2 regions of the Modestobacter sp. VKM Ac-2983 genome follow, and region 2 is predicted to be linked to the other one. Evidence: riboswitches for the same ligand, from Rfam matches in the RefSeq annotation. Region 2 holds a riboswitch; the other holds the start of a gene.

Region 1 (11,037 bases), 130 kb from region 2:
CGGCCCGCCCGAGTCGTCGCCCGCGTCGCCCGAGCCCTCATCCGACGTCGACACCAGCCAGGTCACCGCGTCGGGATCCTGAGCGCTCCGCCGCTCGTAGTGCCGATGGAACGCACGGATCACCAGGTCCTGGCGACGCCAGTGCCGCGTGACCCCCGCGGCGGTCGACCAGGCGGTGTCTGCGGCACGCACCAGCTCTACCAGGGCGAGCTCACCCGCCGACTCCGCGCGCCCCGCTTCCTCGGTGGTCACCGGCCCAGCATGCCCGTTCACTCGATCGGGGATACGAGACCGGGGCGACTCAACCATCGGTGCCCGGCTGCCGATGTTCCAGGCAACGCATCACCCACCGACCTGGAGGTCACCTGTGTTCTCGCTCCTCTCCGGCCTGCTCGCCAAGGCCGTCTCCGCCTCACTGGCCGCGAAGGTGGCCGCCGGCACGACGGCCCTCGTCGTGGCCGGCGGGGGTGCTGCCGTGACCACCCAGGTGGTCACCGCCGCTGCCGAGCCCACGACGTCGGAGGTCAGCACCACGGAGACCACCGACGTCACCGACCCCACGGACGTCGCAGACCCGACCGTGGCCCCGGAGACCACGGAGCCGACCGCCGCCCCCGAGGCGCCGGAGACCGAGGAGCCCACGGCCGACCCGACGGCCGACCCGACGACCGAGCCGACGCCCGAGCCGGAGCCGGAGGAGCCCGAGGAGCCCGCGGCCCCCGAGGTGCCGGCCGAGCCGTCGGCCCCGGCCAACCACGGGCAGGCCGTCTCGTCGGTCGCCAAGTCCAGCTTCGCGACGGGCCGCGAGCACGGCCAGGCCGTCTCCTCCGCAGCGCGCAACAAGGCGAGCAAGAACGAGCCTGCTCCTGCCCCTGCGCCCGCCCCCGAGGTCGACACCGCCGAGGCCGTCGAGGTCGCCAGCACCGCTGACGCAGCCGGCAACGGCAACGGCAACGGCAACGGTCGGGGTGGCCGAGGCTGATCCCCCAGCGCCGGGCGGCGACACGTCGCCCGGCGCGCCCGGCAGGTGCGCGGATCCGGGCCGCACGGAACCTACCGTCGGGGCTGGCCGACTCTCGGGGGCTCCACGTGAAACACCGCATCACCGCGCTGGCCGCGCTCGCCGTCCTCGGCACCGCCGCCTGCGCGCCGGCCGACGCCCCGGCCACCCCGGCCGCCGACGCCGTCTCCGAGGCCGCTCAGCAGTCCGCCTCCGCCGCCGACGTGCTGGCCACCCTCCCGGTCAAGGGCCGCGCTCCGAAGACCGGGTACGACCGTGACGAGTTCGGCGCCACCTGGGCCGACGTCGACCGCAACGGCTGCGACACCCGGAACGACGTGCTCGCCCGCGACCTCACCGACGAGCAGTTCCGACCCGGCACCCAGGACTGCGTGGTGGTCAGCGGCACCCTGGTCGACCCGTACACCGCACAGACCATCGCCTTCGAGAAGGGCGACGGCAGCAGCGTGGACATCGACCACGTCGTCGCGCTCAGCAACGGCTGGCAGACCGGTGCCTTCGCGTGGGACGAGCCCCGTCGCACCGCCTTCGCCAACGACCCGCTCAACCTCCTGGCCGTCGACTACTCGGCGAACCGGCAGAAGGGCGACGGCGACGCCGCCACCTGGCTGCCGTCCGACCGCGGGTACCGCTGCGCCTACGTCGCCCGGCAGGTCGCGGTGAAGGCCGGCTACGGGCTGTGGGTCACCCAGGCCGAGCACGACGCCATCGCCCGCGTGCTCGACACCTGCCCCGGCGAACCGGTCCCGACGTCGTCCGCGCCGCCGGCCGACCCGGCCGCCGCGCCCTTCACCAACTGCGACGCTGCCCGGGCCGCCGGTGCCGCACCCCTGCACCGCGGTGACCCGGGATGGTCCGACGCGATGGACGGCGACGGGGACGGCACCGCCTGCGAGTGACTCAGCCCGGCCAGTGCACCGCTCCGTCGGCACCGAGGACGGCGCCCTCGGCGGGCCGGTGGGGGGTCAGCCGGCCGTCGGGCATCAGGTGGTCCACCGGCAGCCCGCGGGCCAGGACGACGACGTCGGCGATCAGCCGCCGGTGGCAGCGCCACCACACGCTCTCGCTGCACATCACCGCCACCGTGCGGTCGGCCGCGGCGGCCAGCACCTCGTCCAGAGCAGCGGCGAACTCGGTGGTGCGGGTGTGCGCGGCGTACGCGGCGAACTGGGCCACCGTCCACCACCCGTCGGCCACCGGCTCGCCCGCGGGCAGCCGGCGCCGGCCGCCGAGCCGCTCCTCCCAGCGGTAGGTGACCCCCGCCGCCGGGAGCCACGCGGTGAGCGCCTCGCGCCGGACGTCGGGGTTCACCCGGCTGCCCGGGAACCGCCGGACGTCGACGACCTCGGCCACGCCCGCGTCGGAGAAGCGGGTCAGCAGGCGAGTCCGGTCCTCGGGCCCGTGGCCGACGGTCAGCAGTGGCACCGCACGCCTCAGTCGCGCAGGTTGAGCTGGTCGTGCCGGAGCGCGAACGCGTCGATCTCCGCAGGTGACGGGGTCCGCCCACCGGCGTGCAGCTCCAGCAGCCCGGTGAAGTACTCCTCCCGCGGGATGCCCGGGGTGAAGAGGATGAGGAAGCGGGCCCCGACGTCCGGCCCCACCGACCGGAACCCGTGGACCCCGGAACGGGGCACGTGGACCAGGTCACCGGCGTGCGCCGTCGTCCACTCGCCGTTCGCCAGCACCGCCAGCGACCCCTCGAGCACGTGGAACGACTCGCTGAACGTGCGGTGCAGGTGCGGCCCGGGGCCGCTGCCGCCGGGGGCCATGGTCACCTCGAACAGCCCGAGGTCGCCGCGGGTCTGTGCACCGGTGGCGACGAACCTGGTCCGGCCCGCCGACGGCTGGTCCGCCCGCCGGGAGAAGGTCGCCGGGTCGGGCAGCAGCGTCATGCCGGACGCAGGACGGCGACCAGGAAGTCCGCGTCCGGTGAGTACGGCCGCAGGTCCCAGGTGGACAGCAGCACGTCCGGGGTCAGCCCGGCGCCCTCGGCGTCGGCCAGGAACTCCTCGAAGGGGTACCCGCGCCCCGCCCCGAAGCCGATCGCCGCCCGGCCGTCCGGGCGCAGGTGGGTGCGGAAGCGGCGGAGCACCTCGCCGCGCGTGCTCGGTGCCAGGAAGGCCATCACGTTGCCGGCGCAGACGATCCCGTCGAACGGGTCCGGCAGGTCGAGCTCGGCCAGGTCGCCGACGATCCAGCGGGGCCCGGGGTGGTCGGCCTCGGCGGCGGCGATCAGCACCGGGTCGGCGTCCACCCCGACCACCTCGTGCCCGGCGTCGGACAGGACGGCGCCGACCCGGCCGGGACCGCAGCCGGCGTCCAGCACCCGGGCGCCGCGGGGCAGCAGCGCATCGACCAGCCGCGCCTCCCCCGCCAGGTCCGTGCCCTCGGCGGCCAGCCGGCGGAACCGTTCGACGTAGGCGGTGGAGTGCGCCGGGTCCTCCTGGGACATCCGGCTCCAGCTGCTCTGCTCGACCATGCGGATCTGGACTCCTCTGTTCGGGCGCGGGCCGGTCGTTGGCGGCTGCACCGGTCCCCCGTAGCTTCCTCCCACCCCGGCTGCCGGCGTAACGGTGTCCAGGTCCCCCGACGACTGGAGTCCCCCGTGCCCAAGCGTGTCCTCGCCGGGGCGGTCGTCACCGCCGCCGTCGTCCTCGGGATGCCCTCGGTGGCCTCCGCGGCCGAGCAGCTCACCGTCTGTGCCACCGGGTGCGACCACCCGACCATCGCCGACGCCGTGTCGGCGGCGGCCGCCGGTGACACCGTCCGGGTCACCGAGGACCTGTCGGTCGCCGGTGCGACGACGGTCGGCAAGGCGGTCACGATCACCGCCGACCCCGGGGTCGTGATCACCCAGACCGGTGCCAACGCCCGCACCTTCACCGTCACCCCCGGGGGCAGTGGGGCGACCATCTCCGGTCTCGAGCTGACCAGTGCGAGCCTGGTGCGCGGGGAGTTCATCGGGGTCAACGGCGCCGACGACGTCACCATCTCCGGCAACACGGTGTACGGACCGGTCCAGCAGGGGCCGATGAGCGGCTGGGTCACCAACCGGGCCTGGACCAACAACGACGTCGACGGTCTCACCGTCACCGGCAACACCCTGCACACGCTGCGCACCGGCGGGTACGTCGACGGCGGCTCCGGGGTCATCACCGGCAACGTCACCTGGAACACCAAGGGCGACTACCTGCTCGGCGAGCAGGCCGACTTCCGGATCACCGGCAACAGCGCGGGGGACCCGAGCCTGCCCAGCGAGTGGGGCATCGTCGTCTTCGCCGTCAACGAGACGCCCTACGACGTCCAGGGGCTCGGCGCGGCCAACGACTGCCTCACCGTCTGGGACCAGGCGACGGGTGAGACGTTCATCGACGGGAACTGCGACGGGATCGCCGACACCGCGCCCCCGGCCAGCAAGGACGAGTGCAAGAAGGGCGGCTGGGCCTCCTTCAACAACCCATCGTTCCGCAACCAGGGGCAGTGCGTGAGCGAGGTGGCCACGCGCGGCTGAGCCGGGTCTGCCGCACCGCGCGGCATCATGGAGGGCGTGCGTCGGGAGCCCAGCGTCCTGCACCTGGACCTCGACGCCTTCTTCGCCGCCGTCGAGCAGCGGGACAAGCCCTCCCTGCGCGGCCGGCCGGTCGTCGTCGGTGGCACCGGCGGCCGCGGCGTCGTCTCCACCGCCTCCTACGAGGCCCGGGCCTTCGGCGCCCGCAGCGCCATGCCCACCGCCGAGGCTCGCCGGCTCTGCCCGGCGGGCACCGCATTCCTCGGTGGCCGCTTCGCCGCCTACCGGCGGACGTCGGAGGTGGTGATGGCGTTGCTGCGCGAGCTGTCCCCGCTGGTCGAGCCGGTCTCCATCGACGAGGCCTACGTCGACCTCGCCGCCGGTGACCACGACCTGTCGGTCCCCGGGGTCACCGCACTGGCGGCCGACCTCAAGGCCCGGATCGCGGTCGCCACCGGCGGGGTCACCGGGTCGGTCGGGATCGGCACCTCCAAGGCGGTGGCGAAGATCGGCTCCGAGCTGGACAAGCCGGACGGGCTGACCGTCGTCCCGCCCGGGGAGGAGCTCGCCGTCCTGCACCCCCTCCCGGTGCGCGCGCTGGGCGGCGTCGGGCCGGCGACCGCCGAGCGGCTGGCCCAGATCGGGGTGAAGACGATCGGCGACCTGCACCGGCTGTCCCTGGTCGACCTCACCAGCCTGGTCGGCCAGGCGCACGGCGCCGGGCTCTACCGGCTGGCCCGCGCCGACGACGACCGGCCGGTGGTCACCGACCGGGAGGCCAAGTCGGTCAGCGCCGAGGAGACCTTCGCCCGCGACCTGACCGACCCGGCCCGCCTCGCCGCCGAGATCGAGGCGCTGGCGACCCGGGTGGGCAGCCGGCTGCAGCGCTCGGGCACCTCGGGGCGGACGGTGACGCTGAAGGTCCGCCGCTACGACTTCAGCACCCTCACCCGCTCCCAGACCCTGGCCCACGCCGTCGACGACCCGCGGCAGATCGCCGAGATCGCCCACCGGCTGCTCGGCGCCGTCGACCGCAGCGGCGGCCTGCGGCTGCTCGGTGTCGGAGTCTCGGGTCTGTCGCCCTATGCCCAGGGCGACCTGTTCGCCGAGCCGTCGGAGGTGGTCCAGCCCGTCGAGGTGGTGGAGCCCGCCGAGCCGCCGGCCGATCCGGCACCGGGGCCCGCCGTCGTCCTCTGGTACCCGGGGCAGGACGTCGTCCACCCGGAGCTCGGTTCGGGCTGGGTGTGGGGCAGCGGACTCAACCGGGTGACCGTCCGGTTCGAGGGCCCGCGCACGACGCCCGGTCCGGTGCGCACCCTGGCCGCCGACGACCCGGACCTGCAACCGGCCGATCCGCCGGACTGGACCCCCTGAACGGGTGGCCCCGCCCCTTCGGGGCATGCGCCCGAGCCCATGATCACGACAGACTGCCGACGTGCCCCTGGACCCGGAGAACACCCCCGACGTCGACGTCCTCGTCGACCGGGGGTGCGCACTCGCCGACATGGGCGACCACGAGCGGGCGGTCGAGCTCCTCGGGACGGCGGCGGCGCACGGTGACCCCGTGGCCCTGCGCCACCTGGGCTCCTGCCTGGGCGTCCTCGGGCGCTGGGCAGAGGCAGCGGTGGTGCACCGCCGGGCGGCCGACGCCGGGCAGGACGCCGCCTGGCTCGACCTGGCCCGGGCGCTGCTGCGGCTGGGCTGCTGGTCGGAGGCGGAGTCCGCTGCCCGGACCGCCGTGGACCGCGGGGACGCCGGTGGCTGGGCCGCGCTGAGCGAGGCGTTGCAGGGCCAGGACCGGGCCCCGGAGGCCGAGCGGGCGTTCCGGGTGGCCGCCGAGCGTGGTGCGGACGCCGCGGCGTTGGAGCTGGCGTACCTGCTGCGGTCGTCCGGACGGCAGCTGGCGGCCTGGCACTGGGCGCAGGCCGCCGCGGACGCCGGCAACCCGGTGGCCCGCGCCACCCTGGCCTGTTGGCGCTGGCAGGAGAGCCGCGACCTCGCGCTGGAGCCCGAGCTGCGGGCCGGCGCCGACCACCACCCGCACACCCGGACCGCCCTGGCCGACCTGCTGCGCTGCACCGGCCGGGTCGAGGAGGCCCGGGTGGTGCTGGAGCGGGGCGCGGCCCGCGGCGAGCTCGCGAGCTGGCTGCCGCTGGGCAACCTCTACCGGGACGAGCTCGACGACGCCGTCGCCGCCGAAGCCGCCTACCGGGCCGGTGTCGAGGGCGGTGACCTGCACGCTCACCACGACCTGGGGGTGCTGTTGCTGGAGACCGGCGACGTCGACACCGCCGTCGAGCACTTCTCCATCGCCGCCGCCGGCGGGGACGAGCTGGCGGCCCGGTTGCTGCGCGAGGTCCTCGCCGAGGAGGGCTGACCTACCAGCGCCCCGCGAAGTGGTGCACCGGCCCGTGCCCCGAGCCGACCCCGAGCGACTCCCCGGCCTGGAGCGCGGCCTGCAGGTAGTCGCGGGCCTCGTCGACCAGCGGCGCCCAGTCCAGCACGTTCCCCGCCTGCCGTGCGCGGGCGGCGAGCGCGGCGAGCGCGGAGGACAGCGTGCAGCCGGTGCCGTGGGTGGACGACGTCCGCACCCGCGGCCGCCGGGTCTCCAGCACCCCGGCCGCCGTCGCCAGGACGTCGACGCTCTCCTCCCCACCGAGGTGCCCGCCCTTGAGCAGCACCGCCGCCGGTCCGAGCTCCAGCAGCGCGCGGGCCTGCGGGGCCAGCTCCTCGACCGTCGTCGCCGGTGGCACGTCGAGCAGGGCCGCGGCCTCGGGCACGTTCGGGGTGAGCAGGTCGGTCACCGGCAGCAGGTCGGTGCGGACGGCGTCGACCGCCTCCTCCGAGATCAGCCGATCGCCGCTGGTCGCCACCATCACCGGGTCGCAGACCACCGGCCCGCCCGGGCGGCCGGCCAGCGCCGCGGCGACCGTCCGCACGACGTCGGCGGTGCCCAGCATGCCGAGTTTGGTGGCGTGCACGGTCACGTCGTCCAGCAACGTGGCCAGCTGCTCGCCGACGAAGCCGGCCGGCACCAGGTGCACCCCGGTGACGCCGCGGGTGTTCTGCGCGGTCAGCGCGGTGAGCACCGCGGTGCCGTAGACGCCGAGGGCGCTGAAGGTCTTGAGGTCGGCCTGGATGCCAGCGCCGCCGCTGGGGTCGCTCCCGGCCACGGTGAGGGCCACGGCGGCGGTCATCGGGCCACCAGCTTCCCGGCCAGCGCGGTGCGCAGCGTCCGGGCGGCGGCCGCCGGGTCGGCGGCGGCGCAGATGTCGGAGACCACGCAGATGCCGTCGACCCCGGTGCCGGCCACGGCGGCCGCCGTGGCGGCGGAGATCCCGCCGATGGCCACCGACAGCAGCCCACCGGCGCGGGCGCGGGCGGCCAGCTCCCGGGTGCCGTCGAGCTCCAGGGCGGCGCCGGCGTCCGGCTTGGTCGGGGTCGACCAGACCGGGCTCAGGCCCACCAGGTCCGCGGTGCCGGCGCGGAGGGCCAGGACGGCGTCCAGCTCGGCGGCGCTGCCGACGGAGACGCCGACCAGGGCGTCCGGGCCCAGCAGCCCGCGGACGTCGGCGGGCGGCAGGTCGTCCTGGCCCACGTGCACGCCGTCGGCCCCGGTGAGCAGGGCGACGTCGACGGCGTCGTTCACGAACAGCCGCACCTCCGGGGTCGGCCGGAGCACCTCCTGCACCGCACGGGTGAGCGCCAGCAGGTCGCGGCGGCCCGCGGTCTTGTCCCGCACCTGGACGGCGGTCACGCCACCGGACACGGCTGCGGCGACCACCTCGGGCACCGACCGGGGCGCACAGAGCAGCGTGTCGGTGACCAGGTAGAGCCGCGGGTCGAAGCCGGCCCTCATGAGGTGCGGACGTCGGCGCGGGCGAGCGCGTCGCCGTCGACCGCGTCCAGCGCGTCCAGCCACAGCGCGGCGAACGTGCCCGGCCCGGCGGCGAGCCCGGCGGCGGCCTCGGCGGCCAGCGCGACGTGCGCGTGGCCGGCGACGACGGCGGTGAGCGGGTCACGCGTGGTCGCGACGTAGGCGGCGACGATGCCGCCCAGGGCGCAGCCGGCGCCGGTGGTGCGGGTGAGCAGCGGGGACCCGCCGCCCACCCGGACGACCCGCTCCCCGTCGGTGACGACGTCGACCGGTCCGCTGACGGCGACGATGCCCCCGGTCCGCCGGGCCAGGTCCCCGGCCGCCTCGAGCGCGGCCTCCGGGGAGTCGGTGCTCTCCACGCCGCGGCCGCCCTTGCCGGCGCCGGCCAGGGCGAGCACCTCGGAGGCGTTCCCGCGGACCACGGTGGGGCGGAGGTCGACCAGGTCGGCGGCGAGCTCGGTGCGGAAGGTCAGCCCGCCGACGGCCACCGGGTCCAGCACCCACGGGGTGCCGACGTCGGTGGCGGTGCGGGCGGCGAGCCGCATCGCCTCGGCGGTGCGCTGCTGCACCGTGCCCACGTTGACCAGGACCGCGGAGGCGACGGCGGCGAACTCGCCGGCCTCGGCCGGGTCGTCGACCATCGCCGGGGCCGCACCGATCGCCAGCAGCGCATTGGCGGTGATCGTCTGCACGACCGTGTTGGTCAGGCAGTGCACCAGGGGTGCGGAGTCGCGCAGCGCCGTGCGGGCGGTGCGCAGATCGATGACGTCCATCGCGGTGACATCCCTTCGCCAGTACCAACTGGAGCAGGTTCGACGGGTGTGCTCTCAGTCCCCAGGTGGGACACCCCGTGTCAGCCATCGACGCTAACACCGGCTTTCCCGAGGGAACGCCGCCGGGTCGCTGAGCTGCGGGTTCTGTCCTACCCCGGTCCTGGCGTCGGGTCATGGTGCAGTCGTGGCGGTGCGGAAGCTGTCGGTGCCGGACGTGGAGGAGCTGGCCCATTGCGATCACCTGCGGCGGGCGGCGTCCTGACGGCTTGCGACGATGCACCGGTGACCGATGCACCCGCCCTGCGCGAGGCCGCCTTCGCCGAGCTGACCCCCGCCGAGCTCTACGGGATCCTGCGGCTCCGGGTCGACGTCTTCGTCGTGGAGCAGGCCTGCCCGTACCCCGAGCTGGACGGCCGGGACCCCGAGCCGACCACCGTGCACCTCTGGCACGAGGCCGATGACGGCACCGTGCTGTCCACCATCCGGGTGCTGCACAACGGCGAGGACCGGGCCATCGGCCGGGTCGCCACCGCGGAGGGCGCCCGGGGTCGGGGCCTGTCGGCCCAGCTCGTCGCCCGGGGCATCGAGCTGTGCGAGGGCCGGCGCATCGACATCGGCGCGCAGGCGTACCTGGAGTCCTGGTACGCGCGATTCGGGTTCCGCCGCTCCGGGCCGGACTACGTCGAGGACGGCATCCCGCACCTGCCGATGCGGCTCGCCCAGCGCTAGTCGGAACCGGTGAGCGAGGTCGCCGGCAGCCAGTCGGCGTCGAGCAGCTCGGCGATCTGCTGCAGCCCGGCGGTGTCGCCGCCGGCGGTCGAGCCGGTGACCGCCAGCCGCTCGACCATCACCCGGGCCACGTCCTCCTCGACGGTGTCCTGGGCGAACGCGACCCGCCACGGTGAGACCTGGTGGTCGCGGTGCGTGCGGCCGGTGACCTGCCGGGCGGCGATCCCGGAGAACCGTGGCTGGTGGAACAGCCCGACCCGCGGCGTGGTCGACGCAGCGCGGCCGCCGGGCAGCACCTCACCGGCGTGCAGGCTGATCGAGGCGGTCACGGTGAACACGCACACCGGCGCCTCCCCGGTCTGGAAGCGCAGCCGCTCGGCCTCCACGTCGAACCGGTCCCGGCCGTAGATCGAGGCGACGGCGACGCCGCCGTCCAGCAGGGCCTCGCGGATCGGGTCGGCGGCGGTCTCGACGAACTCCACCGACACCGCGACCTGCCGGTCGGCCTCCACCTGGGCCTTGACCCAGTCGACCGTCGCCGCCGCCCGGATCAGCCCGGCCTTCTGCCGGAACCGCAGCAGCGCAGCCCGGCCGCGCGCGGTCTCCCGTTTCCGGCGGGCCAGCTGCATCTCCGCGCGGAACACCGACCACTCGGCCTCGTACTGCGCCCGCTCGGCCGGCGTCAGCTCGACCGGGGTGCCGGTGACCGACACCGGTCCCCACGGGGCGGGGCGGTGCAGCGTGGCCGGCGGGTCGGTGTCGGCCAGCCAGCTGCGCAGCCGGGTCAGGTCGGCCCGGCGCTCGTCGGGGTCCTCGGTCCAACTCCAGCCGTAGCGGGCACGTTCCACGTGGAACCCGTGCGCGGCGAGCCGGCTGGGCAGGTCGGCCCACTCCTTCAGCGGTTCCCCGTGGACGGCGGCGAAGTGCGGCGCCAGGTAGGGCAGCTCCAGCGGGGTGTGTGCCGGGGTCGCGGTGGCCAGCAGCACGTAGGGCGCGTCCTTGACCCGGCCGGCGCCGGAGACCGACTTCCAGTGCTTCCACCGCTGGGTCGTGGTGTGCCGCACCATGTGCGCCTCGTCGGCGATCACGACGTCGAACCGGGTGCCGGTGGCCTTGGTCAGCCCGGCCA
Region 2 (11,037 bases):
CCCTCGCGCTGCCCGGCATCCTGCTGGTCGCCTCCACCGACCCGGTGCGGCTGGCCGACGCGCTGACCCTGCACTGGCGGGTGTCGACCCGGTTCGCCTACGGCTCGCTCGCCGCGCTGCGGCTGGTGCCGCTGCTGGCCGCGGAGTGGGAGACGATCCGGCTGGCCCGCCGCGCCCGCGGGGTGGACGGCGGCCGGAACCCGGTGGCGCACGTGCGGCTGCTGGCGAGCACCGCCTTCGCCCTGCTGGTGGGGGCGATCCGGCGGGGCAGCCGGCTGGCCACCGCCATGGACGCCCGGGGCTTCGACTCCGGCGTGACCCGGACGAACGCCCGCGGGTCCCGGCTGCAGCCGCTGGACCGGTGGTTCGTCGTCGGGGCGGTCGCCCTCTGCGCGGCGGCTGTCACCGCGAGCGTGCTCAGCGGGGCCTGGTCGCCGGTCTTCTCCTGAGGGTCAGTCCGGGGGCCGGGCCGTCGCGACGGCGAGCGCACCCAACGCCAGCGACCAGAGCAGCCCGGCGCCGACCAGCCACCAGGGCACCGTGCCGAGCAGCAGTGCCAGGGCGACCGGCGCGGTGCCCAGCAGCCCGACGTCCGGCCCACGCACGAGCGTGCTGCTCACCCCGACCGGCACCGCGCCCATCGGGGAGGCGAGCACCGGCCCCGACCAGTCCAGGTCGGGGCGGTAGCCGGCGCGCACGGCCGCGCCCGCCCAGGCCGGCGCGGTGACCACGCCCAGCGCCAGCCAGGCCGCCGGTGCGCCGGTGCCCTGCCCGATGAGCAGCGCCGAGACCCCACAGACTCCCGCGAGCACCGCGGCCGGCACGACGGCCCGGGCCCAGACGACCGCCGGGCCGCCCAGCGGCAGCCCACGGTCGGCGGCCGGTGCTGCGGACGCCCGCCGGCTCGGCTCACCGAGGGACGTCGCCGCGAGCCCCCAGCCCAGGACGACGGTCACCGCCACCAGCGCGGGCAGCCCGGCCAGCCCTTCGGTGCGGGCAGCCAGCACCGGCAGCGCAGCGCCGACCGCCAGCTGACCCCACCGCCACGGTGACCGGGCCAGCACCGCCAGGTCACCCGCGACGACCGCCTGCCAGGGGTGCCGTACCCAGCGCCAGGCCAGCGGCCGCCGCGGCCGCCGCGGCCGGCGCACCGTCGTCCCGAGCGCCCGGCCGAGCTCCCGGGTGTCCAGCGAGAAGACCGACGCGGTCGCGTACTGCGCGGTCTCCCCCGATGCGCGCAGCGCACCGGCGGGCAGGTCCGCCAGCCGCCGGTCGGCCAGGGCCAGGCAGAGGACGGCGATCCCCAGCAGCGCCGCGAGCAGGCCGTACGCCACCGGCGCGGGCAGCGACCACGCCCGCCCCGCGGCGTCCGGCAGCACCACGTCCAGCCCGGCGACCACGGACCCGGCGATGGCGGGACCGACCACGGCCACCGCGGTCACCGCGCCGGCGACCGCGGGCACCCAGCGGCCCCCGCCACCGGCCTGCCGGACGACGAGCACCGCGACGGCGACCACCGCCAGCAGCGCACCGGCCGCCAGCCCGGCGAGGACGCCGGCCGGTGTCCGGGTCCAGGCCAGCACCACCGGGACGCCGACGGTCAGCGCCGCCGCCACGGCGAGGCCGACCGACCTGCGCAGCTCGCCACGCAGCAACCCGCGGCGCCCTGCGGGCAGCGGCAGCCACCACACCACGGCCGCCGGCGTGGCGCTGACCGGCCCCAGCCGGGCGAACAGCGCGGTCAGGCCCGCGGCGAGGGAGAGGGCGACGACCGCGGCGGTCAGCGCGCCGGGGAGCACCGCCGCATCCGCGGCCGGCCGGGCGGCGATCTGCTCCCGGAGGCTGGACACCGTGCCCCCGCAGAGCGCCACGAAGACCCCCGCAGAGGTGAGCGCGGAGAGCGTGTCCCCGACCCGGGTCAGCCAGCTGGTGTCGGCCCGGGCTGCCGTCGCCCGGTGGGTGAAGCGACGGACGGCAGTGCCGCTCCACTCGTCCGCCGGCCGCGCCGACAGCCGGGTCCCCGTGGCCGTCACTCAGCCGTCCTGCAGCGCCGCGACGGCGTCCTCGGGCGCGATCACCGGGCACGCGTCCTCCCCGACCACCAGAGCCAGGTCGGCGAGCGTGCCGATGAACGCCGGGTCGTGGCTGGCGAACAGCACCGCGCCACCGGCGTCCACCAGCGCCGCGAGCCGGTCGGCCAGCGCCCGGCGCATCGCGGTGTCCAGCCGGCGTTCCGGCTCGTCGAGCACCAGCAGGTCGGCCGGGCGGACCAGCGCCCCGGCCAGCGCCAGCCGCCGGCGCTGCCCGGAGGAGAGCGCCGAGGGCAGCGCGCCGGCCCGGTCGGTCAGCCCGAAGGCGGCCAGCTCCGCCTCGACGACCTGCTCGGCGTCGGCGACCCCGTGGGCGCGGGCGGTCAGCAGCAGGTGCTCCGCGCCGGTCAGCGACGGGAAGAACGCGTCGTCGTCCAGCACCCCGGCGACGCAGCGGCGGAAGCCGGCGTCCCGTTCGTCGACCGGGTCGCCGGCGAAGCGCACCGTCCCGGCCAGCGGCGGCAGCAGCCCGACCATCGTCTGCAGCACGGTGGACTTGCCCGCGCCGTTGGGGCCGACCAGCGCGACCGCCGTCCCGGGTGCGACCGACACCGTCACCGGCGCGCACACCGGCGCGTCGCCGTAGCCGACCGACAGCTCCTCGGCGGCCAGCAGGACCATCAGCCGGGCCCCGCACCACCGCGCCAGGCGGCGTCGAAGAAGCCGACCTCCAGCTCCATGGCCCGGCGGTAGGCGCGGCGCACCGCGGGGGTGTCGGCAGCGGTCCCGTCCAGCAGCCGTTCCAGCGTGCCGGTCAGCTCCTCCAGGCCCGGGTCGGCGTAGGTGGTGACCCACTCGGCGTAGGTGCTCGCCGACCGGCCGGCCAGCGACTGCCCGAGGTGGGCGTACAGCCGCATGCACGGCGTCATCGCCGCGCAGGTCAGCCCGGCCCCGCCCAGGGACGCCGTGGCGAGCAGGAACTCGGTGTAGGCCAGCGTGGCGGGCAGCGGCTCGACCGCGGCCAGGTCGATGCCCCAGCGGGCCGCGTACCCCTCGTGCAGCCGCAGCTCCTCGCGGACCCCGGCGAGCAGGTCGGCGAAGACGTCCAATCCGGCCCGGTCGGGGCTGTGCGCGGCGCCGAGGGCGTAGGCGCGGGCGAAGGACTCCAGGAAGAACGCGTCCTGGGCCACGTAGCCGGCGAACAGCTCCGTCGGCAGGCTCCCGTCGGCGATGCCCTGCACGAACGGGTGCGCCAGCGCGACGGCGGCGAGGTCGGCGTTGGCCGCCCAGAGGTCGGCGGACAGGCTCATGCCACCCGCTCCAGGGCCATGTCCCAGAAGGCGATCTCCGCGGCGACGACCTCGGCGAAGACGTCGTCCTGACCACCGCCCACCGCATCGGCCGCCGTCTCCAGGCCGGCGACGTAGCCGGCGAAGCCCGGCACGGTCCAGTGCTCGACGAACTCCCGGTAGGCCGGCGCGCCGGGCAGCGCGGTGGTCCAGGCGTCCAGGTACGTGCGCTCGATGGTCCACAGCGCGGTCAGCGCGACCGGCACCTCGGCGGCGTCCAGCCGGTCCAGCAGCTCCGCGTAGGCCGCGGTGGCCGGCAGCGCGGGCGCGGAGAGGTCCAGGCCGCGGGCGGCCGCCTGCTCCTCGAACCAGGCCAGCTCCTCGGCCAGCGCGACCAGGCCGCCGGCGAGCACCGCCTGGGCGGGCCGCGGCGCGCGGGCGAGCAGCCGGGCCTGGAAGCGCAGCAGGTCGGTGACGAAGCGGGCGTCCTGGACCAGCCAGGTGTCGAAGGCGCCGGCGGGCAGGGACCCGTCGCGCACCGCGGTCAGGAACCGGTGCGCGGTGGCCGCGCGCCAGATCTCGGGATGACGTCGAAGCAGCTCGGCGACCGGCACGGCGCGGACTCTACGAGAGTGGTTAGGGTGGCCACGTCATGGCGTCGAGCCATGTGCGGGAGCTCGGATGACCGGGCTGAGAGGGCGGCTGACACGCCGCCGACCGCTGGAACCTGACCGGGTAATGCCGGCGTAGGGAGCCCGTGATGAGCACATCTGGAACCGTTGGCACGACCACGTCCGGTGCGGACGCACCGCTCACCCTCACCGAGCCGGCGGCCCGCACCCTGGGCTTCCGGGAGTCCGCGGGCCTGTGGGGCAACCTGGGCATCAGCCTGCTGCTGCCGGTGGCCGCCGTCTACGTCGTCCTGCCCGGACGGCCGCTGTCGGTCACGATCGGCGCGATCGTCGTCGGCGCGGTGATCGGGGCCTCCCTGCTGGGGCTGGCCGCCGCAGCGGGCGCCCGCGAGGGGGTGCCGGCGATGGTGCTGCTGCGCGGCCTCCTCGGCCGGCGGGCCTCCTACCTGCCCACCGCGCTGAACCTCGTGCAGTGCATCGGCTGGGCCACCTTCGAGATCGTGATCATCGCCGAGGCGGCGTCCCGGGTGCTGGACGCGCCCCGCTGGCCGTTCGTGCTGGTCGCCGGGGTGTTGGCCACCGCGATGGCGCTGCGCCCCCTCGGCGTGGTCAAGGTGCTGTCCCGGTACGCGGTGTGGGCGGCGCTGGCCGCGATCGTCTACCTCTTCGTCGAGGTGCTGTCCGAGCCGCGAGCAGCACTGGACGACGGCGGCGCCGCGTCGTTCTGGACGGCGACCGACATCGTGATCGCCCTGCCGATCTCCTGGTTCCCGCTCGCCGCCGACTACACCCGGCACGTGCGCAGCGGCCGGGTCGCCGGCACCAGCACCGCCCTGGGCTACGGCCTGGCCACCATCGCGATGTTCACCCTCGGCGTCCTGGCGCTGGCGGCCTACGGAAGCGCCGGGCTGGACGTCATCGACGCGTTGCTCGCCGTGCAGCTGGGCGCCCTGGCCGTGCTGGTGCTCGTCGTGGTCGAGCTCGACGAGGCGTTCGCCAACGTCTACTCCACCGCCGTGTCGGCGCAGAACGTGGTGGCCCGGCTGGACCGCCGGCTGCTCGCCCTGTGCGTCGGCACCATCGCCACACTGCTCGCGCTGAGCTTCGACATCGTCGCCTACGAGCCGTTCCTCTTCCTGATCGGCGCGGTCTTCGTGCCGCTGATCGGCGTCTTCCTGGTCGCCTACGCGCTGAGCGCCCCCGGCCGCTGGGACACCTCGGACACCGCACCGGCCCGGCTGGCCTACCTGCTGCCCTGGCTCGCCGGGTTCGTCGCCTACCAGCTGACCCTGCCGACCTTCTTCTCCGGCGTCGGCGCCGGCTGGACCGCCTGGTGGACCGCCCGCCAGACCGACCTGGGCATCGACCCGGCCAACGGCTGGTCGGCCTCGCTGATCAGCCTGGCCGTCGCCGCGTCCCTCACCGCGGTGATCGCACTGCTCGGCGCCCGCCGCGAGCGGCAGCGGGCATGACCCGCCGGCTGGGCCGGCTGCACGTGCTCACCGACGCCGACGGCGGGCCGGGCGCGCTGGCCGTGGTCGCCGCCGCGGTGGCCGCCGGGGCGCCGGTGGTGCAGGTGCGGGCGAAGGGCTGCAGCGACCGGGTGCTGCACGACTTCGCCCACGCGGTGGTGGAGCTCTGCCGGCCCGCCGGCACCACCGTCCTGGTCAACGACCGGGTCGACGTGGCCCTGGCGGTCGGCGCCGACGGGACGCACCTGGGCGCCGGTGACCTCCCGCTCGCCGCCGCCCGGCGGGTCGCCGGCCCGGGGCACCTCCTCGGCGGCACGGCCCGCGACCCGCAGCAGGCCCGGCAGCTGGTGGCCGAGGGCGCGGACTACCTGGGGGTCGGCCCGGCCTTCGCCACCACCACCAAGACCGGGCTCCCCGCCCCGATCGGGGTCGCCGGGGTCGGTGCCGTGGCGACCGCGGTGCCGGTCCCGGTCATCGCCATCGGCGGGGTCACCGCCGCGCGGGTCGTGGAGCTGCTGGCCGCCGGCGCCACCGGGGTCGCGGTGGTCGGCGCCGTCACCGCCGCCCCCGACCCCGGTGCCGCGACGGCGGAACTGCTGCGGGCGCTGGAGGAACCCCGGTGATCGACGTGGCGGTGGCCGGAGGTGGGCTGATCGGGCTGTCGGTGGCCTGGCGGGCGGCGCAGCGCGGGCTGTCGGTCACCGTCGTCGACGACGCCCCGGGCACCGGCGCCTCGGCCGCCGCCGCCGGGATGCTGGCACCGGTCACCGAGGCGGCCTACGGCGAGCAGGCACTGCTCCGGCTGTGCCTGGCCTCCCTGCAGCGCTACCCGGCGTTCGCCGCCGAGGTCGAGGCGGCCAGCGGCCTGCCGGTCGGGCTGCGCACCGCCGGCACCCTGGTCGTCGGCTTCGACGCCGACGACGTGCGGGCGCTCGACGCGCTGCTCGGCTACCAGCAGGAGCTGGGCCTGGCCGTCGAGCGGCTGACCCCGCGGGAGACGCGCCGCCGGGAACCCGCGCTGACCCCGCGGCTGCGCGGTGGGCTCGCCGTCGAGGGCGACCACTCGGTCGACGGCCGGGCCCTGCACCGGGCGCTGACCGCGGCCGCCGAGGCGGCAGGGGTCCGGTTCGTCCGGGACCGGGTGGCCGGCGTGCAGGTCGCCGGCGGGCGGGCCACCGGGCTGCAGCTGACCGACGGCTCGGCACTGGCCGCCGGCACCGTCGTCCTCGCCCTGGGCGCGCACAGCGACACCCTGCCCGGGGTGCCGCCGCTGCCCGTCCGACCGGTGAAGGGGCAGATCCTGCGGATGGCCGGTGCGGCCGGGCTGCTGACCGGCACCGTGCGGGCCCTCGTCCGTGGCCGGCAGGTCTACCTGGTGCCCTACGGTGAGGACGGACTCATCGTCGGGGCGACGACCGAGGACCGCGGCTTCGACGCCACGGTCACCGCCGGCGGGGTGCACGACCTGCTGCACGACGCGATCGAGGTCGTGCCCGGGGTGACCGAGCTGGAGCTGGTCGAGACCCTCGCCCGCTGGCGGCCCGGCACCGCCGACAACGCCCCGCTGCTGGGGGCCAGCGGGCTGCCCGGGCTGGTGCTCGCCACCGGCCACCACCGAAACGGCGTCCTGCTCACCCCGGTCACCGGCGACCTCGTCGCCGAGCTGCTGGACACCGGCGAGCTGCCTGAGCTGGCCGCCCCGTTCACCGTCGAGAGGTTCCCGCACCGATGACCATCTCGCTGACCGTCAACGGCAGCCCGGTCGAGCTGGCCGACGGCACGACCGTCGCCGCGCTCGTCGAGCAGCGCACCAGCGGGCACGACCGGGTCGCGGTCGCGCGCAACGGCGACGTCGTCCCGCGCAGCAGCTGGGCGACGACCGAGCTCTCCCCCGGCGACCGCCTCGAGGTGCTCGCCCCCACCGCAGGAGGCTGAGATGCAGCAGGACCGCGAACTGACCGAGGAACTGGCTCCCGCACTCGAGCAGGAGGAGGCCACCGATCCCTTCACCCTGGGCGGGGAGACGTTCACCTCCCGGCTGATCCTGGGCACCGGCGGCCTGCCCAGCCTGGACGTGCTGGAGCGGGTGGTCCGCGCCTCGGGCACCCAGCTGGTGACCGTGGCGCTGCGCCGGGTCGAGGCGGCGGCGGGCAGCACGATGCTGGAGGTGCTCGACCGCTGCGGGGTGCGGCTGCTGCCCAACACGGCGGGCTGCCAGACCGCGCGGGAGGCGGTGCTGACCGCGAAGCTGTCCCGGGAGGCCTTCGGGACCGACTGGGTCAAGCTGGAGGTCATCGGCGACGACCGGACGCTGCTGCCCGACGCCGTCGAGCTGATGGACGCCGCCGAGCAGCTCGTCGCCGACGGTTTCACCGTGCTCGCCTACACCACCGACGACCCGGTGCTGGGCCGGCGACTGGCCGACGTCGGCTGCGCCGCGGTCATGCCGCTGGGCGCACCGATCGGCAGCGGGCTGGGCATCCGCAACCCGTACAACATCGCCCTGCTGCGGCAGGAGGTGAGCGTGCCGGTGGTGCTGGACGCCGGCATCGGCACCGCCTCGGACGCCGCGCTGGCGATGGAGCTGGGCTGCGACGCAGTGCTGCTGGCCTCGGCGGTGACCCGGGCGCGGGAGCCGGTGCAGATGGCGCTGGCGATGCGGCAGGCCGTCGAGGGCGGCCGGCTGGCCCGCGGGGCCGGCCGGATCCCGCGCCGCTGGCTGGCCGAGGCCTCCACGTCGATGCAGGGGCTGCCCGAGCTGTGAGCCTGCCCCGGTTGCTCGTGCTCACCGACCGCACGCAGTGCCGGGACAGCCTGACCGCCACCGTGGCCACCGCCGTCGACGCCGGCGCCCGGGCGGTGGTGCTGCGGGAGAAGGACCTCCCGTTCGCCGAGCGGGCGCGCCTCGCCACCGAGCTGCAGGCCCTGCTGGCCCCGGTGGCCGGCGTCCTGGTGTGGGCGGGCGCCGCCGGCAGCGGAGGACGGGCCGCCGTCCACCTGTCGGCGGCCGACCCCCTGCCGACGCCGCGCCCCGGCTGGCTCGGGCGCTCGTGCCACACCGCCGCCGAACTGGCCCGGGCCCGGTCCGAGGGCTGCGACCACGCCTTCCTCTCCCCGGTGTTCCTGACCGCCTCCAAGCCCGGCCACGGCCCGGCGCTGGGGCTGACCCGCCTGGCGGAGCTGGTCCCGCACGGGCCGCCGGTCTACGCGCTGGGCGGCATCGGCCCCGACGACGTCGCCGGCTGCCTCGCCGCCGGCGCCTGGGGCGTGGCGGTGATGGGCGGGGTGATGCGCGACCCGTCGTCCGTGCGGGATCATCTGGCCGCACTCACCGGCTGAGGGCGACGCGCCGGTCGACTGGCGCGACCCACCCCCGACCGGTGAGGTGGGCATCACATCAGGTTCATGATTAGACCTGCCCCTGCCGAGACAAGACAGGGGTTCGCCGTGCAGACAGGCGACCAGACAGCGAGGAGATCGGGTGACGGGCGAGCGCACCAGCCTTGCGTGGCCGTCGTCCCCTCCACCGCCCGCCGAGGACGGCTGGCACTGGGCGCTGAGCAGCGTGGCGGAGCTCCCACGGGTGCGCGCCCAGCTGCGCCGCGGGCTGGCCGCGGAGTCCCGGGGTGACCGCGAGGCGACCGAGCTCGACGAGGCCGTCGTCCTCGCCTTCGACGAGATGGCCTCGAACGCCCTCCGGCACGGGGGTGGCGGCGTGCGGGCCCGGGTCCAGCGGACGCCGCACGCCTGGTTGATCGAGGTGCGCGACTCCGCGGCCCAACGCCCCCCGCAGCCGGCGGTCGGGCGCGACCCGAGCCAGGGCGGGCTCGGCCTCTACCTGATCGCCGAGATGGCCGACGCGCACGGCTGGCACGTCACCGAGGGCCAGAAGAGCGTCTGGGCGCTGCTCCCCCGCCGCTGAGCCGGCTCAGCTCCCGGGCGGCAGCACCTCCGGCCCGGCCTCGACCGGTCGCGGCCGGTCGTCCCGGTGCAGCCGGACGGCGACCAGCGCGACGTCGTCCTCGGACCCCTGCGGGCGCAGCCGGACGACGATCTGGTCCAGCAGCTCCTCCAGCGGCAGCTCCCCCAGCTCGGTGAGCAGGCCGACCAGCCGGGAGACCCCGTCGTCCAGGGGCAGGTCGGGGCCCTCGACCAGGCCGTCGGTGTACAGCAGCACGGTGGAGCCCTGCGCCAGCACGGTCACCTGCTCCCGCCGGGAGGTGGTCGGGTCGACCCCGAGCATGAGGTCCGCCCGCTCCGTGGCCAGCACCTCCACCCGCCGGTCGGGGGTGAGCACCAGCAGTGGCGGGTGACCGGCGCTGGACCAGCGGAGCCGGGTCTCCCCGCGGTCCCGGTCGACCTGCTCCCGCTCCAGCCGAGCCACGGCCGCGGTGGCCAGCGCGCCCACCTGCAGCCCCTCCATCGCGCGGTCGAGGTCCGTGAGCACCCCGGCCGGCCCGCCACCGCCGCTGTAGGCGATGCCGCGCAGCAGGCTGCGCAGCTGGCCCATCGCCGCGGCGGCGACCGTGTCGTGGCCGACGACGTCCCCGATGGCCACCACCGTCGCCCCGCCGGGCTGGAGGAAGGCGTCGTACCAGTCGCCACCCACCTGGGCGGCCTGGACGGCGGGGACGTACCGCACGGCGATCTCGCAGTGATCAGCCTCCGGGGGGTCGGTGAGCAGGCTGCGCTGCAGCTCCTCGGCCATCCGTCGCTGCTGCTCCTGCAGCGCCGCACCGTCCAACGCGACCGCCACCCGGTCGGCGACCTCCCGCAGCAGCTCGCGCTCCCGGGCGTCCATCGGGGCCCGGTCCCGGTCGCGGTAGAGGGTCATCGCCCCGAGCACCTGTCCGCGGGCGACCAGCGCGAGCGCCACCGCGGTCCCCGGGTCCAGTGCCCAGTAGGCCTCCCGGACCTCGCCCGCCGGCAGCCCGTTCCCCACGGCGTCCGCCATGTCCGGGACGACGGTGATCTCGCCGGTCGCCAGGGCGTCGACGATCGGGGCGGTGCTGGTGAGCGCCGCCAGCCGGAGCCGGGCGTACGTGGCCGCGACCGGTCGTGCGGCCGGGTCCCGGTGCCAGCTGGCCACGTCGTGCAGCCGGCCGTCCTCCTCGACCAGGCTGACGATCGCCCAGTCGGCCAGGTCGGGGACGACGGCCTGCACCAGTTCCTGCAGGGCACCGTGCGCCCCCCGGCGGTCCACGAGCGCGGCGGAGAGGACGTCCGACACCCGGGCGACCAGCGCCAGGCGCTCGGCGTCCCGGCGGGTGGCCTCCTCGGCGCGGTGACGCTCGGTGACGTCGAGGAAGTACACCGACAGCCCCTCGTCACTGGGCCAGGCCCGCACCTCGTACCAGCTGTCCAGCGGCGGCGGGTACCACGCCTGGAACAGCGCCGGCTCGCCGCTGTCCATCGCGTGCCGGTAGTGCCGCTCGAAGTCACTGCCCGCCGCGGCCGGGAAGAGCGCCCAGAGATCGCCGCCCAGCAGCTCCGCCCGGCCGTTGCCCAGCAGCCGCTCGGCCTCGGCGTTGACGTAGGTGAAGGACCAGTCCCGGCCGAGGGAGAAGAAGGCCGCCGGCATCGACTCCAGCACCCGGGAGACCTGCGCCTCCGC

What was found. A riboswitch is a leader RNA that binds a small molecule or an ion and turns the genes downstream of it on or off. The one in region 2 is predicted to bind thiamine pyrophosphate.
Region 1: linked by a shared signal. The riboswitch ahead of thiM (hydroxyethylthiazole kinase) and the one ahead of O2W18_RS18030 (purine-cytosine permease family protein) in region 2 are both predicted to bind thiamine pyrophosphate.

Annotation. Positions count from the first base shown of each region.
Region 1 covers NZ_JAPVBK010000004.1:45,211-56,247, reverse strand. Annotated here, with positions in the region: gene O2W18_RS17445 (hypothetical protein) at 1-252, opposite strand, end outside; gene O2W18_RS17440 (hypothetical protein) at 368-982, shown strand; gene O2W18_RS17435 (GmrSD restriction endonuclease domain-containing protein) at 1,090-1,920, shown strand; gene O2W18_RS17430 (DUF488 domain-containing protein) at 1,922-2,446, opposite strand; gene O2W18_RS17425 (cupin domain-containing protein) at 2,455-2,913, opposite strand; gene O2W18_RS17420 (class I SAM-dependent methyltransferase) at 2,910-3,500, opposite strand; gene O2W18_RS17415 (right-handed parallel beta-helix repeat-containing protein) at 3,627-4,532, shown strand; gene O2W18_RS17410 (DNA polymerase IV) at 4,569-5,903, shown strand; gene O2W18_RS17405 (tetratricopeptide repeat protein) at 5,965-6,906, shown strand; gene thiD (bifunctional hydroxymethylpyrimidine kinase/phosphomethylpyrimidine kinase) at 6,908-7,726, opposite strand; gene thiE (thiamine phosphate synthase) at 7,723-8,388, opposite strand; gene thiM (hydroxyethylthiazole kinase) at 8,385-9,179, opposite strand; TPP riboswitch at 9,173-9,267, opposite strand; gene O2W18_RS17385 (GNAT family N-acetyltransferase) at 9,462-9,908, shown strand; gene O2W18_RS17380 (helicase) at 9,905-11,037, opposite strand, start outside.
Region 2 covers NZ_JAPVBK010000004.1:175,574-186,610, reverse strand. Annotated here, with positions in the region: gene O2W18_RS18055 (energy-coupling factor transporter transmembrane component T family protein) at 1-449, shown strand, start outside; gene O2W18_RS18050 (DUF6297 family protein) at 453-2,033, opposite strand; gene O2W18_RS18045 (ABC transporter ATP-binding protein) at 2,034-2,711, opposite strand; gene O2W18_RS18040 (TenA family protein) at 2,711-3,340, opposite strand; gene O2W18_RS18035 (TenA family transcriptional regulator) at 3,337-3,933, opposite strand; TPP riboswitch at 3,979-4,089, shown strand; gene O2W18_RS18030 (purine-cytosine permease family protein) at 4,080-5,423, shown strand; gene thiE (thiamine phosphate synthase) at 5,420-6,046, shown strand; gene thiO (glycine oxidase ThiO) at 6,043-7,155, shown strand; gene thiS (sulfur carrier protein ThiS) at 7,152-7,358, shown strand; gene O2W18_RS18010 (thiazole synthase) at 7,360-8,187, shown strand; gene O2W18_RS18005 (thiamine phosphate synthase) at 8,184-8,762, shown strand; gene O2W18_RS18000 (ATP-binding protein) at 8,905-9,345, shown strand; gene O2W18_RS17995 (SpoIIE family protein phosphatase) at 9,352-11,037, opposite strand, start outside.